DNA from 2 places in the Paenibacillus sp. FSL W8-0194 genome. Region 1 is predicted to be linked to the other one. Evidence: riboswitches for the same ligand, from Rfam matches in the RefSeq annotation. Region 1 holds a riboswitch; the other holds the start of a gene.
The links. A riboswitch is a leader RNA that binds a small molecule or an ion and turns the genes downstream of it on or off. The one in region 1 is predicted to bind cyclic di-AMP.
Positions count from the first base shown of each region.

Region 2: it holds a riboswitch for cyclic di-AMP, as region 1 does, so the genes downstream of both, MKY58_RS12055 (APC family permease) here and MKY58_RS22530 (hypothetical protein) in region 1, are expected to answer to the same signal.

Region 1 covers NZ_CP150205.1:4,919,856-4,927,398, forward strand. Annotated here, with positions in the region: gene kdpB (potassium-transporting ATPase subunit KdpB) at 1-593, opposite strand, end outside; gene kdpA (potassium-transporting ATPase subunit KdpA) at 695-2,371, opposite strand; gene MKY58_RS22530 (hypothetical protein) at 2,641-3,033, opposite strand; cyclic di-AMP (ydaO/yuaA leader) riboswitch at 3,211-3,386, opposite strand; cyclic di-AMP (ydaO/yuaA leader) riboswitch at 3,496-3,699, opposite strand; tRNA gene MKY58_RS22535 (tRNA-Leu) at 4,163-4,245, opposite strand; gene MKY58_RS22540 (helix-turn-helix transcriptional regulator) at 4,384-5,226, opposite strand; gene MKY58_RS22545 (MFS transporter) at 5,364-6,767, shown strand; gene MKY58_RS22550 (helix-turn-helix domain-containing protein) at 6,967-7,320, opposite strand.
Region 2 covers NZ_CP150205.1:2,696,459-2,704,001, forward strand. Annotated here, with positions in the region: gene MKY58_RS12045 (helix-turn-helix domain-containing protein) at 1-330, shown strand, start outside; partial or broken gene MKY58_RS12050 (cardiolipin synthase) at 580-2,105, shown strand; cyclic di-AMP (ydaO/yuaA leader) riboswitch at 2,295-2,457, shown strand; gene MKY58_RS12055 (APC family permease) at 2,597-4,420, shown strand; gene MKY58_RS12060 (DUF1961 family protein) at 4,447-4,863, shown strand; gene MKY58_RS12065 (GNAT family N-acetyltransferase) at 5,072-5,644, shown strand; gene MKY58_RS12070 (hypothetical protein) at 5,773-6,261, shown strand; gene MKY58_RS12075 (methyltransferase domain-containing protein) at 6,343-7,020, opposite strand; gene MKY58_RS12080 (cytochrome P450) at 7,442-7,543, shown strand, end outside.

The DNA of each region.
Region 1 (7,543 bases):
CGGTCAATGAAAGACTCGCCGGGGTCGCTCGTGATGACGACCTTGATCCGGTCGCTCACGACCCGGGTTCCCCCGGTCACGGAGCTGAAATCCCCGCCCGCTTCTTTCATGACCGGAGCCGATTCCCCCGTAACCGCCGACTCGTCGACCGACGCAAGCCCTTCGATGACCTCGCCGTCGCCCGGGATCATTTCGCCTTGGGACACAACGACGATGTCGCCTTTGCGCAGCTCCGTGGAATTCACCGCGATGATTTCGGAACCGACGCATTTGTTCGCGGACGATTCCTTTTTCGTTTTTTTCAGGGCGTCGGCCTGCGCTTTCCCGCGCCCTTCCGCAAGCGCCTCGGCAAAGTTGGCGAACAATACCGTAAACCATAAGATCAGGAACACCGCCAGATTAAAACCCGTGCGTCCGGCGGTATTGAAATACCCCGGAAACAGCACCATCAGCAGAACGACGAACGTTCCGATTTCCACCACGAACATGACCGGGTTTTTCATCATGACGACCGGATTCAGTTTAATGAAGCTGTCCTTCAGCGCCTGCTTCACGATGCTTCCCGTCAGCATGCTTTTTCGTTTTCCGTCCATGATTTTCTCCACCTCGTTTATCCATCGCTTAACATGCGTTTTTCGATGGGACGCTCCCAGCGAACCATCGCTTCCGTTTGCAAACCATTTCGACAGGCCCCTTACATCGTCAAAAACTCCGCGATTGGCCCCAGCACGAGCACAGGCAGGAAGGTCAAAGCCCCGATCAGGAGCACCGTTCCGACCAGAATCCCGGCAAACAGCTTCGTATCCGTGCGGAAGGTGCCGATCGATTCGGGAACGGGCTTCTTCCGCGACAACGAACCGGCCACGGCGAGAAGCGCGATGATCGACACATACCGTCCCAAAAGCATGACAAGCCCCGTGCTGACGTTCCAGAACACCGTGTTATCCCCCAGCCCTTCGAAGCCGGAGCCGTTGTTCGCCGCGGATGACGCAAATTCGTACAACGCCTGGCTGAGCCCATGATACAGCGGATTCGAAAGGGCGTCCGTGCCGAGATGCGTCAGGAACGAAATGGCCGTCGGCGCCAAAATGATCAGCGGATGCGCCAGGACCGCGACGGCGATCAGCTTCATTTCCCGGCTTTCGATTTTGTTCCCGAGAAACTCCGGCGTCCGCCCGACCATGAGGCCGCAAATGAACACGCCCAATATGGCGTACATCAGCATGTTGACCAGCCCGACGCCTTTGCCCCCGAAGACGACGTTCAGCATCATCTGAGCCAGCGGAGCCAGCCCGCCGAGCGGGGTCAGCGTATCGTGCATGTTATTGACCGAACCGGTCGTCGCCGCGGTCGTCACCGCCGTGAACAAAGCGGACTGCGCCACGCCGAAACGAACTTCTTTTCCTTCCATGCTGCCCTGCGAAGCGTCGATGCCCAGCTGATGGATCAGCGGGTTGCCGCTTTTTTCCGAGACGTACGTCAGGGACAGGAACGCCAGGAACAGCACCATCATGGCCGAAAAAAGAATCCAGCCCTGCTTGCGGTTGCCGGCGAAACGCCCGAACGTGTAAGGCAGCGCGGCCGATATCGTCCACATGCTTAAAATTTCGATGACGTTCGTGAGCGGACTCGGATTCTCGAACGGATGTGACGAGTTCGCCCCGAAAAATCCGCCGCCGTTCGTTCCCAGATGTTTGATCGATTCCAGGGACGCTACCGGCCCCATCGCGATATGCTGCACAGCGCCGCCAAGCGTGTTCACGGTCACCGCCTGATCAAGCGTCTGCGGCACCTTCAACCCCACAAGCACCAGGGTAACGATCAACGCGAGCGGCAGGAACACCCGGACATGGGCTTTGACGAAATCCTCGAAAAAGTTGCCGAGTCCGCCCCGCCGGCGGGTTATGCCCCGCATGAAAGCGATCGCCACGGCCAGGCCGGACGCGGCCGACGTAAACATCATCATCGTGATGACGATCATTTGCCCCAAATACGACATGCCGCTTTCCCCGCTGTAATGCTGCAGGTTCGTATTCGTCATAAAGCTGATGACGGTGTTGAAGGACAAGCTCGCCTCCATGTTTCCCGTCCCGTTCGGGTTTGCCGGCAGTCCGCCCATCCATCTCAGCGCCGCGTAACTTGCGGCCACCAGCACGACGTTCGTCGCCATCATGCTTAGGGCGTATGTTTTCCAGCTCATCCCGGAGCGTTTCCGAAGACCGATGACGGCATAAAAAAACTCCTCCACGGGACCGAACATCCGGTCCGTCCAGTTCGCCTCGTTAGAAAATACGTGGTAAATATAACTGCCTGCCGGTTTGACCAACAGCAGCAGCACCACGATCACGATGCCTATCTGCAATATATCCAAAATCGTTTCCTCCTCTTATAAGCGGGTCGAAGGCGTCTAAGCCTGCTCCGCCCGGCCTTTCTAAAACCGTTCCGGATGGATCAAGGCATACGCCAGGTAGACGAACACAAACGCCGTCAGCACCAAAACCACGATCATCGGCCTTCGCCTCCCCCATCCACGACATGGCCGCACCACATGAGGAACAGCAAAAAGATTCCGAACACGCCCGCAAGCGTTAAAATCATTAAAAAATCCATCATGGTTCAACGCTCTCCTTGTCAAATCCCTTATTTCAGCAAAAATCCGACTTCGCCGTTCAACGTGTGAATGACGTGATCCGCGCCAAGCCCCCGGTAAATGCCCGGCGAGTGATGCGCCCGGGTGATTACGTATATCGAATCCGGCGTCCAAGCACGGCAAATTTGCAAGTAACGGCACGTTAAATTCAAACTGTTTTCGAATATAAAAATCCGGCCGATCCGCCACTCAGGCACGACCCATTCCTCCGTGTTGTTGGTATGGAGCCGGATGACTTTGGAGACGCCCAGCTTCTTCAGATCGCGTTCTTCCTTGGCATTGTTCGTCAGCGCGGCGAAAGGCCGCTTGAGATAGATCAAAAGCTTGATAAAATTGCGCCCGGCCTCGTTCGGGGCCGTCACGACGATGAGTTCCTCCTCCACGGCTCTCGCCTCCTTTCGTTTCTGGATCGGGCAATCCGCAACAATCGCACCTTTTATTAAAAATGCTTATCCGAAATGCTGACCCGAATAAAAAAAAGCCGCAGGAAAGAGGATTCTTTCCCGCGGCTTCCAACATCCATGACCAAAGAAAGCCATGAAATATCGCTCACGACGAATGGGGCCTCTCCCGATACGCTTACGAGGTTAGCTGACGGATTAGGGCGTGAGAGTCGCCCTTCCCCCGTCCGGTTTTCGGACAAAGGGATTCACCCCGGCGCCATCCGCTTGTGGAAGCAAACGGCGCGTTGGTTCCCCCGCTTCCGGCCAAAGCCAGAATTCAGCGTTAAAGACGTTTCTATTGACTTTCATCCATTTTGTGCAACGTTGCGTTTTTGGCAATAAAAAACCACAGAGGTCATCCGATCCCCTGCGGCCGATGTTCATCGATCACAAGTTTCATCATTCCTCTCTCAGGCGACGCTTACGAGGTTAGCTGACGGATTCGAGCGGTGAGAGTCGCTCTACCCGCGATCGGATCCATGGCATCCGTTCGCAGGATTCACCCCGGCGCCTCCCTGCCTTCCGACTCTCACACCGGACGACGGGACGCGCGATTGGTTCCCCCGATTTCCGCTTCTTCAAACGGAAACTCAGCGATTTAAAAATGGAAACATGTTCAATTACGATTTGAATCATACACCCGCGTGCATCGGCATGTAAAGGAGACGCGAAATCGTTATCCGCGTAAAATGACGACCCTAGCATACAGGTTACCGCTTACAAAAGTCTTTATCTGCGCCAAGCTCTCGCATGCTCTCTATTTTTCGCGTTTTTGGCAATGGATTCGAAAGCCCCTTCTATTGCGTTCCTTTGAATCGGATCCCTTTTTCCGCAAACCGGCCGGGCCCAATCGAATCGTGAACCATTGCCCTATGGCGACCTAAAAGCATAAAGAATGGAGCAAAACAAAAAAGAGGCCGCATTGGCCTCTTTCGTTATATGTGAGTCTATGGAATTTCCCGCGGCGGCAAAAGCTTCTTTTTACGGACGAACGCTTGGATGGCGAAACATTGCCCGGTGCAACAAAAAAATCCCTGCAAAACAGGGATTTTCTCGGTCAGATCGTCAATGCGGTAGAGAGGACTCGAACCTCCACGGGCATACGCCCACTACCCCCTCAAGATAGCGTGTCTGCCATTCCACCACTACCGCATAATATTAACTTTTGCAGCAACTCTGTTATTATACACCGATTATCACGATATGTAAATAGCTTATTTCTTTTATCCAGTCCGATCCCAGGGAATATATGATCCGTTGCGTAAAAACGGGCCGTGGACCAAAGCCCGTTCATTCCTTCAACAGCTTGCCCAGCTTGGCGACCGTATCGCCTTCCGCCGTCGGAACGTTGATCGTGACGGTCAAACCCGGGTCGTCGGACGTCACAAACGAAACCTGCTCGAATTCGAGCCTGCCCGCGGCCGGATGATGAATGATTTTTTTCCCTTCGGGGCCGTTTAAGACGTCATGCCGCGGCCACCACGCCCTGAATTCTTCGCTTGCGCGGTTTAATTCCCCGATCATGTCCGTCCACCATGGATCCCCGGCGAATTTGGCGTAGTTTGCCCGAAATTGCGCCAGACGGTGCCGGGCATGGGCTTCCCAACGTTCCCGGAGCAGGCTGCGGACATCCGGGGAGGTAAACGTACGCCAGACGGAGTTGCGTTCCCTTGCCGGCATCGTTTCATATTCTCCATACACCATGCTGGCGATCCGGTTCCATCCCACGATGTTTAAGCGCTGGTCGGTCACGTAAGCCGGGCTTGTTCCCTGCAGGTCCAGAAACCGCTGAAGCGCCGGCGTAATTTCCGCGGCAGCCTCCTCCGAAACGGGGGGATACTGCTGCAAAGCAAGCAGAAACAGATGTTTTTTTTCATCGGCATCAAGCTGCAGGGCGCGCGCGATGCTCTCCGTCACCTGGGAAGACACCTGTATGTTTCGGCCCTGTTCCAGCCACGTATACCAATCGACGCTGATGCCGGCAAGCAGCGCCACCTCGCTGCGCCGAAGTCCCGGAGTCCGCCTGCGCCCCTCCACCTTCAATCCGGCCTGCTCCGGCGTCATCCGGGCGCGCCGGGTCCGCAAAAACTGGGCAAGCTCCCGAAGACGCTCCCCATCCGCTTTTTCCCACAAGTGCTTCTCCTCCCCTTCCCGTTCCCTAGGAGAATTTCTCCTAGGATAAACCCTCATCTAGTCCCATGATAAGAACCATTATACACTTTCCCGGTAACGGCGATGACTGCCGAATTTGCCTTTACGGAGGGATTGTCTTGGAAAAAGCGATGAACATCCAGTCCGACGGCCGCTGGAAGCCGGCTAAAGCGCTGCTGCTGCTCGGACTGTCGATCGGATACTTTATGGTGCTGCTGGACACGACGGTAGTCAGCGTCGCGCTGCCCGCGATCCGCGCCGACCTTGGCGGCGGGATTTCCGGCCTCCAATGGGTCGTCAATGCGTATACGATCGTGTTTGCCGGCTTCCTGCTCTCGATGGGCGGGCTAGCCGATAAACTGGGAGCGCGCCGCGTCTATGCCGGAGGCCTGGTCCTGTTTCTGGCCGCTTCGGCCTTGTCCGCGGCCGCCCCTTCGCTTGGCTTGCTGATCGCCTTGCGCGCCGTTTTGGGCATCGGAGGCGCGGCTCTGACGCCGGCCTCGCTAGCGCTCGTTGCCCATGCGTTTCCCGAACCGTCCGCACGTGCCAGGGCGCTTGGCATCTGGGCTGCGGTCACCGGGATCGCCATGGCTGCCGGGCCCGTTGCGGGCGGCCTGCTGGCCGATTCGCTCGGGTGGCGAAGCATCTTCCTGCTGAACGTGCCGCTTGCCGTCATCAGCTTGGCCATCGTCCTGCGGCTCGGCGCCGAAACCGCCCGCAAGCGGCGGCAGCCCCTGGATTGGACGGGCCAATGGACGGCTGTAACGGCCATCGCCGCGTTATCCTTCGCGCTCATGGAGGGATCGGCTTACGGCTGGGGATCGCCGATCGTGATCGCCGCTTTCGTCCTGACGCTCGTCAGCGCGGCTCTCTTTGCGCGGGCCGAAAGGAAAGGCCCCGACCCGCTGCTTCCGCTGGGAATGTTTCGAAACGCAACCGTATCGGCGGGAATGATTGCCGGCATGGCCGTCAATATCGGATTGTCGGGCATTTTGTTCGCGCTGCCGCTCTTTTTTCAACAAGCGCGCGGATTATCGGCTCATACGGCAGGCCTGGCCCTCCTTCCGATGACGATCCCGCTGGCATTCAATCCGATCGTCACCGGCCGCATCGTCGGCAGGATCGGCGCCAGAATCCCGATGACCGCAGGGTTCCTTCTTGCAGCCGCGGGAACGATCTTCCAGCTGCGAATGGTTTCAACCTCCGATTACGCCCTTCCTTTGATCGGCCTGTTCCTGATCGGCCTTGGAGTTTCCCTCACCATCCCCGCGCTCATGACCGCGGTCATAGGCGCGGTTCCCCGGGAGCAGACAGGCGCCGCATCGGGCGCATTAAATTCGAGCCGGCAGGTGGGCGCGACCTTGGGCGTTGCCATGATCGGCTCGATCCTCGGCGGCACCCCGTCGATGACGGCGGGGATGCGCCTGGGGCTGGCCCTGACTGCGGCCGTCCTGCTGGCCGGGAGCCTGCTGTCGTTTGCCTTTATCGGCCGAAAGGGCCGCAACCCGCGGATTGAACGTTAATGTTCCCAACCACAAAAAAGAGCCTTGCTCCCAAAGCAAAGGCTTCTTTTTTGCGTTGTCCCGGGGCACGCCCCCCCTATGATAGCCGCTCCCTGAAGGCTTGCCGCCACCCGGCTGATCCATCGGGATCGACGGTCCATCCTTCCTGCAGGAACAGACGCATGCGTCCCTTCAGGCCGTCGCGTCCGATTCTATTTGCTCATTCGCCGTTCGATTGTTTTTTTCGGTAACGCGTAAACTCGATATATTCCCTTATGAACTCTTTTTCCTTCTCGGACAACGGAACGTCGCCGTCATCCCCTTCCTCCCATGCGTATGTACCTGTGTTTTCCTTCAAATGAAAACGCTCCTGGTCTTTGCCCAAAATCAGCCAATCGAGGCTGACGTCGAAAAAGGAGGCAATTTCGATCAGTTTATGGGTACCCGGCGTTGATTTTCCTCTTTTCCAATCCCCCAGATTCCCCGTGCTGATGCCAAGCTGCTCGCAAAACGATTTTTTCGTCATCCCCCGCATTTTGATTAACGATTCGATTCGATCGTAAATGGATTGCATATTAAACCGCCTTCCGATAATTCTTATGACGACGTATTTTCGTAATTTTTCTCTTGCAAAATGACGTAAAAAAGTATATACTTTTCTTTATGCTACAGTAATTATAACATAACAATAATTGGAGAAATAAGTTTATTCCTTTATTCACGCAATCCTCAAACATCCCATGCGAACTCCCCGTCAGACAGACCTGAACCAGCACGCGTACCTGCGATAAAGCACT
Region 2 (7,543 bases), 2.2 Mb from region 1:
GTCGTGGCCTTGGATTCGATCGTCGGCAAATGGAAGCCGATGATCCTTTATCATTTGCTTCAGGGCCAACCTTTGCGGTTCAATGAGCTAAGAAGATTGCTGCCCGATATCACGCAAAGGATGCTTACGCTCCATCTGCGCGAATTGGAGGAGGAAGAGATCGTTAAACGGGTCGTTTATCCGCAAATCCCGCCGAAAGTGGAATACTCCATCACGGAATACGGCAAGAGCCTGTCTCCGATTTTGGAAGCCTTGCATCAATGGGGATTGGCCCATGTCGAGCGAAAACAGCTCCATAAGGGGAACAATGAACCAACGGAAACGGACTAGCGTTCAACAAGATTGCTTGTCCGTTTTTTTGATGATGCAGGGGGGAGGCAAGCAGCCAAAACGGCATGTATAGACATACCGTCATGCAGTATTTAAAATGGCATAAGCAGCTTCCTTTAGGGTGTATCAGCAGGTTTTTGATTTTTGAGTGAGCATGTCCTAATTATTTCGCGGAGAGGAGCAAGATGAGAACGTACACATGAGTCGGAACCCAATTATACATCGGAGAATAGGTGAATTTTACTACATATGAAAAACCGCGTTTTTCAAATCGTGATCGTCGTAGTCCTGGTGCTGGTCGGCCTATTTGTCATGAACAGGTCCGTGATCCGCCTGTCGACGCTGATCGGCATTTTATGGCCGCTTTCGATTATAGGCATCGGCTTCATCATTTTTATGGAAAACCGTTCGCCGCAAAGCACGCTGGCATGGTTTTTGATCCTGGCATTTCTTCCGGCGGTAGGTGTGCTGTTGTATTTGCTTTTTGGCAGAAGCCGCTGGAGACGGAAAAACATCTGCACCGGGCGGAAGAACAGAGAAAGCTGTTCCGGGAGATTTTGGCGGGCAGGCGTTTGAATTTGGCCCCATTGTCTTTGTTAAGCGAGAGGTCGGAATATGTCATCAAGGTCATTGAAAGGTTCGGCGGCGGCCCGGCAGCAACGGAAACCGAAACCAAGCTGTTGATCAACGGCGACGAAACCTTTTCGGAAATTTTGCAAGCCATCGAAAAGGCCGCGCACCATATCCATATCCAGTATTATATTTATCGTTCGGACCGCATCGGCACCGCCATTCGGGACGCGCTGATCCGCAAAGCCGAATCGGGCGTGATCGTACGTTTTCTTTTTGACGGATTGGGCAGCAACGGGTTGCGTAAACGCTTTTTGCAGCCGATGAAAGATGCCGGCATCGAGGTCGTCGAGTTTGATCCCATTTTTTCGCCTTGGCTTCTTGAAACGGTCAATTACCGTAACCACCGCAAAATCGTCATCGTTGACGGCGTGGTCGGCTTTACCGGCGGGCTGAACGTCGGCGACGAATATCTCGGCCGTTCCAAAAAATTTCCGGTCTGGCGCGACAGCCACTTGAAAATCGAAGGAAAGGCGCTCTATAAACTGCAGGCCATTTTCCTGGAAGACTGGCTGTACGCAACCAGCGGCCAAAACCATTACTCTTGGGACGCTTACATGAACAGGTCATATTTTCCGGATCAGGGGGTCCCGGCGAATGGGGCCGTTCAGATCGTGGCCAGCGGCCCAAGCTCGGAAGATACAAGCATACGCAACGCGCTGTTGGCCATCATGGCATCGGCAAAAAAATCGATTTGGATCGCCACGCCATATTTTATACCGGATCAGGAAACATTAACATTGCTGCGGTTGTCCGCGGCGGCAGGCATCGATGTACGCATCTTGTACCCGGGGAAAAGCGACAGCGTGATCAGCGACCAGGCATCTCAATCCTACTTTACGCCCCTCCTTAAGGCGGGAGCCTCTATATACCATTACAAAGACGGCTTTATTCATGCCAAAATCGTGCTGGTGGATGACGAAATCGCATCGATCGGTACGGCCAACATGGATATCCGCAGCTTTGAGCTGAATTACGAGCTTGCCGCGGTGCTTTACGAATCCGAAACCGTGCTGGACATCAAACGCGATTTTGAGCAGGATTTCAAGGACTCCGTCCGCATCGCTTGGGACTCCTTCCAGAAACGAGGCATTCTGAAACGCATTTCAGAATCGCTGATGAGGCTTATTTCGCCGCTGCTCTAAGCGTCGGCCGAAAACAGGCGTGAACCATGGCTACGGCCAGAAAAAAACAGGATGCAGCCGTTGCAAGCGATGCCATGGATTCAATTTGCCCGTTTTCGCGCTACAATATGATTCTTTGCCTCTTTACAGTAAGTATCCAACGGGAGTATGATTTCATTCGTAAATGAACTTGTGACCCTGAATTGTCATTTTCCTTGATCGCTTAATTCTGTATCCAGAAGCGGGGGAACCAACGGGAGGAAGGGAACTTCGTCCCAGGGGTGAATCACTTGATTATGTTCGCAGGTCGAGTGTAGGGATACTTTCAATCCCGAATCCGTCAGCTAACCTCGTAGGCGTTATGAAAGAAGGATTTGTCGTGCGCTTTTGAAAGCCGCGGGAAAGCCCAACTTTCCTGTGGCTTTTTTTGGTGTGCCCAATTGGGCCAAAAGGGGAAACAATAAGGATACTTTCATGGAACTTTAACTTGAACAGTGGCGGTGAATGACACGATGGCAGCGTTAAAAAGGCTCCTCATTGGACGTCCTCTGAAATCTGCGGAATTGGGAGAACAAAAGCTCAACAAAAAGAAGGCACTTGCGATACTTTCCTCGGACGCGTTATCCTCCGTCGCCTACGGTCCCGAGCAAATCCTGCTGGTGCTGATCACGGTCGGCGCATCGGCTTTCTGGTATTCGATTCCGATAGGAATCGGGGTCCTTATTTTATTATCGGCGTTGATTCTGTCGTATCGCCAAATCATTTTCGCTTATCCGCATGGCGGGGGAGCATACGTCGTATCCAAGCAAAATTTGGGGATATATCCTGGATTGGTGGCCGGCGGCTCGCTGTTGGTCGATTACATTTTGACCGTGGCGGTGAGCGTCTCGGCGGGAACGGACGCCATCACGTCGGCATTTCCCGTGCTGCATGAGCATACGGTGGCGATCGCAGTCACGTTTGTTATCCTCATTACGCTCCTGAATCTGAGAGGCGTCACCGAGTCGGCTTCCATCTTGGCGTATCCGGTGTACTTATTCGCGCTGGCGATGTTCATTTTGATCGGCGTGGGGCTGTACCATATCGCGACCGGCCAGGTTTCACCTAACCTGCATACGCCAGTCGGCACGCCGGTGGCAGGGATCAGCTTGTTTCTGCTGCTAAAAGCTTTTGCATCGGGCAGCTCGGCGCTGACCGGCGTTGAGGCGATATCCAACGCGATACCAAATTTCAAAGATCCGGCCCCTAAAAATGCAGCCAAAACGTTAATGGCCATGGGCATTCTGCTGGCCCTGCTTTTCTCGGGCATCGTGTTCATGGCTTATTATTTGGGGATCTCCCCGAATGCGCAGGAAACGGTCGTATCGCAAATCGCCAAGGAAACCTTCGGGCGCAATTTCATGTATTTTATCATTCAAGGAACCACTGCGTTGATCTTGATCTTGGCGGCGAATACGGGGTATTCCGCTTTTCCGCTGCTGGCGGTGAATCTTGCCAAAGACCGGTTCATTCCCAGAATGTTTACGGTAAGGGGAGACCGCCTCGGATATTCCAACGGCATCATCTTTCTTGGGCTGCTTTCGATCGTGCTGATTATTGCCTTCCACGGGCAAACGGAGCATTTGATTCCGCTGTATGCGGTAGGCGTTTTTATTCCTTTTACGTTGTCGCAGACGGGGATGATCGTGAAATGGGTGCGGGAAAAACCCGCAGGCTGGGTGACGAAACTTATCATCAATGCGATCGGCGCGCTCATCAGCTTCACCGTATCGGTCATGTTTTTCGTGACCAAGTTCCCGCAAATATGGCCGGTGTTAATATTCTTGCCTTTGATCGTTTATTTGTTCCACAGAATCAAGAAGCATTATGAAGCGGTAGGCGAGCAGCTTCGCTTGTCGACCTGCGAACCGGCGGTTCCGATCGAAGGAAACGTCGTCATCCTCCCGGTGTCGGGCATCACGCACGTGGTTGAACATTCGTTGAATTATGCGCAATCCTTATCGGCGGACCAGATCATTGCCGTATACATCCCTTTTGAAAAGGAAGAGGAAATACGCTTCGAAGAAAAATGGAAGAAGTGGCGGCCGGACGTCCGGCTGGTAACGTTGCCTTCCCCTTACCGGAGCATCATACATCCGCTGAGCAAATTCATCGATATGGTTCATCGAAAGGCCAGCGAGTCCCATTATCAGGTGACGGTCGTCATTCCCCAGTTCATACCGAAGCGGAGCTGGCAAAACCTGCTGCATAACCAAACGAGTTTGATGATTCGCACGTATTTGCTGTATCGCAAAGACGTTATCGTAACGACTGTTCCGTACCATCTGAAAAAATAAATGGACCTGAAGAACCCGGTCGTCGTCTGGACGGCCGGGATTTGTTCGATCCTTCGATCAAGCCGCGTACGGGCGAATACGACCAGTATCATCACGGCGAAATCAACGCCTTCCATGTCTCCTATTTCCGGAGGAAATGGGCGGAGGAGCGGAAATTTCACACGTGCAATTTGCGGAAAAGCTACGGTTTTCACCTGGTCGCGCAGGGCGCAGACCCGATTCCGGGCGTCATGGATGCGGCCAGGCCCTACCGAATGCTGATCGTAAAAAACGGACCATGCATTACGTTTGCCGTTAACGACCTTCCGGTTTTTTCGTGGAAGGACGACGGCGAAACGTACGGACCTCCGCTTGCAGGCGGCAAGCTCGGTTTCCGCCAGATGGCGCCTTTGATCGGCGAATACGCGAATGTCGCCGTATATGCCGAAAAACGGGAAGGATAGGGGACTATAACAGATAATCATCAGAAGAGGCTGTACATGAACATCGCGCCAATGATGTTTCGCGGCCTCCTCTTTTTTTCATTTCGAATAATTCGTTCCACAACCCTCGGTTGTTGAAGTATAATCGATTAAATTATGCAAGCGCGCCGCGTGCGTCTAAAGGGAAGGGGGCCATGCGGCATGAAGAAGGTAAAAGGGGGAGTTGCCAATGAAAACATTGCCGACCATTTCGTTAGAAAGACTCGTATTGCGGCCTTTTATTTTAGATGATGCCCCGGCGGTCCAAAAATTTGCGGGGGATCCGTATGTGGCCGAAACGACTTTATACATTCCGCATCCATATGAGGACGGCGTCGCCGAAAAATGGATCGGTACGCATGCGGACAATTTCAACGGGGACCGGTCGCTTGAATTGGCGATTGTACATAAAGAGAACGGCGATGTAATCGGCGCCATATGCATAGGAATCCATAACCAATTTCATCATGGGGAATTGTCCTATTGGATCGGTAAAGAATACAAAAACAAAGGATACTGCACGGAAGCAGCAAAAGGAATCGTCAACTATGCATTCAAGCAACTGAAATTAAACCGTATATTTGCCCGTCACTTGGGGAATAACCCTGCATCGGGAAAGGTGATGGAGAAATTGGGAATGAAATACGAAGGAACGTTAAGGCAGCACGTGTTAAAAAACGGCGAGTATGACGATCTGGTTTATTATGGTCTTTTAAAAGATGAATGGAGTGATCCAAACGAGAAGTTGCCTAGCCTTTTATGACAGAACATAGATGCATGACAAGCTGCGAATCTCGCGGCTTTTTTTGATGCTCTGGCAATCAAAATCCCATACAATAAAGGAAAGCTCGATGGTTGGCTTTTGAGCGATCCTTTAGTAGGGGGATTCGAATGAATAAAATGGTGCCGGCGTTTTTGCTGCTCTTCGTTTTCTTATCCGGCTGCATGTCCCATAAAACGCTGCAGACCGAGCAATGGAGCGGCTTTAAAAAGCAGATGCGTTCCGAGCATAAAGAAATTAAAGATATGGAACTCCAAATGTCGCCTACGCAAATTGAAATCAACTATTACCTCGATCGCAAGCCGGACGTCGAAGAGGATCAGGAGCTTTTTATGAAGGCGAAAAAACTTGCTCTTTCATCCGATTTTCAACAGACGGTGATCGAAGAGTCGTACTTCAAACATTATTCCAAGGACGAACGAAGGTATCCCGATATCATGATCCGCTTCTTCGGCACCAAAAAAGACGTCATCCAGTATGAGTATTTCGCTTCATATTATGGGCCTGGCTTTGAGGGTGCGAAAGATCGGCCGATCGACGCCTACAAGACATGGTTCTTCCATGATTTCAAAACCAAAAGCGTACCCGTTGAGCCATGATTTTTTGACTTGAACGTGAACTTGAAACCCGATTTCATGCGGAAGGCCATCCTGGATAGGATGGCCTTCGAACGGCTTGCTCTAATATTTTTTGCCATAAAAAACGGCAAACCCCAGATTTTTGTACATACAGTCCACATCGCCGAATCCGGCTTCTTTCAGCCATTGGATCTGTTCCTCCGCTGTAGCGTTAATGTCGAGCTTCCTTCTTTCTATAGAGGCTTCAATCGCTTGCCGGGGAAGACCGCTTGCGTTAACGGCTGATAGCCATCGTTCTATATAATAGGCATCCGTTTGAGGGGTGCTGCCGCGCACTTGATCGGCATTCACGAATATTCCTCCCGGACGGAGGGCTTTGAACAAGGCGGAGAAAAGCTTCCGTTTTTCTTCGTGAACCAGATGGTGAATCGACAGGGAGGAAATAATCACATCGTACGAATCCGTAAAATTGTAGTTAGAGTAGTCGGCGGCAACATATTGAACATCGGCCGATGGACCGAATCTTTGTTTTGCGCCTTCGAGCATTTTGTCGCTGAAATCGATGAGAGTCAGCTTGGCTTCAGGATACTTTTGAAGGACGAGGCCGGCGAACAGTCCGGTACCTGCGCCCAAGTCCAATACCTGGGGACTGCGTTCGTCCAGCTCGACCAAAGACACGGCCATGCCGTAAAACTCGTCAAAGCAAGGAATCAATTGCCGCCTCTGCCAATCGTAATCGTCCGCCCCGGAATCAAACAGCTTTTTTACGTTCGGATCCATCGTTAGTTCCCCCTTAAAGAAATATTTACCGTTATTGTATCAGTCCAAGTTCTTATTGTACAAATATATAGATCAAATAGGATTAATAGATGGAGCCTATAAAAGACGAACTAGTTCACTACAAATGCACGACCGTTGAATAATCAGCGTCCGTGAAGATTTTGATTCTTCCGGGCTCTGTTTTTTTGTTATCACGATCCCATGGGCCTGTTTGCCATGGCTTGAATCCTGTTTTTTTGCCGGAAAAGGATAGCAGATCATGCTTAAGTACCTAGCAAAAACACAACCCCGGTAAGTCGAGAGGCCGATTTGAATCATGTTATGATTTTTTTGAGAACTGTAACGGTTCAGACAAGACACGACGGACCTCTCACAACACGACTTAAGCTTGAGCAGACACATAGGAAAGGACTGGGGACCGATGAACCAAGTGAAATACGCTAATATGCTGAACATGACGGAGCTTGCGACGCCGGAAAATAGATTGTTTCCGTTCGATATCCTGCGCCGGCTTCGAAACGAA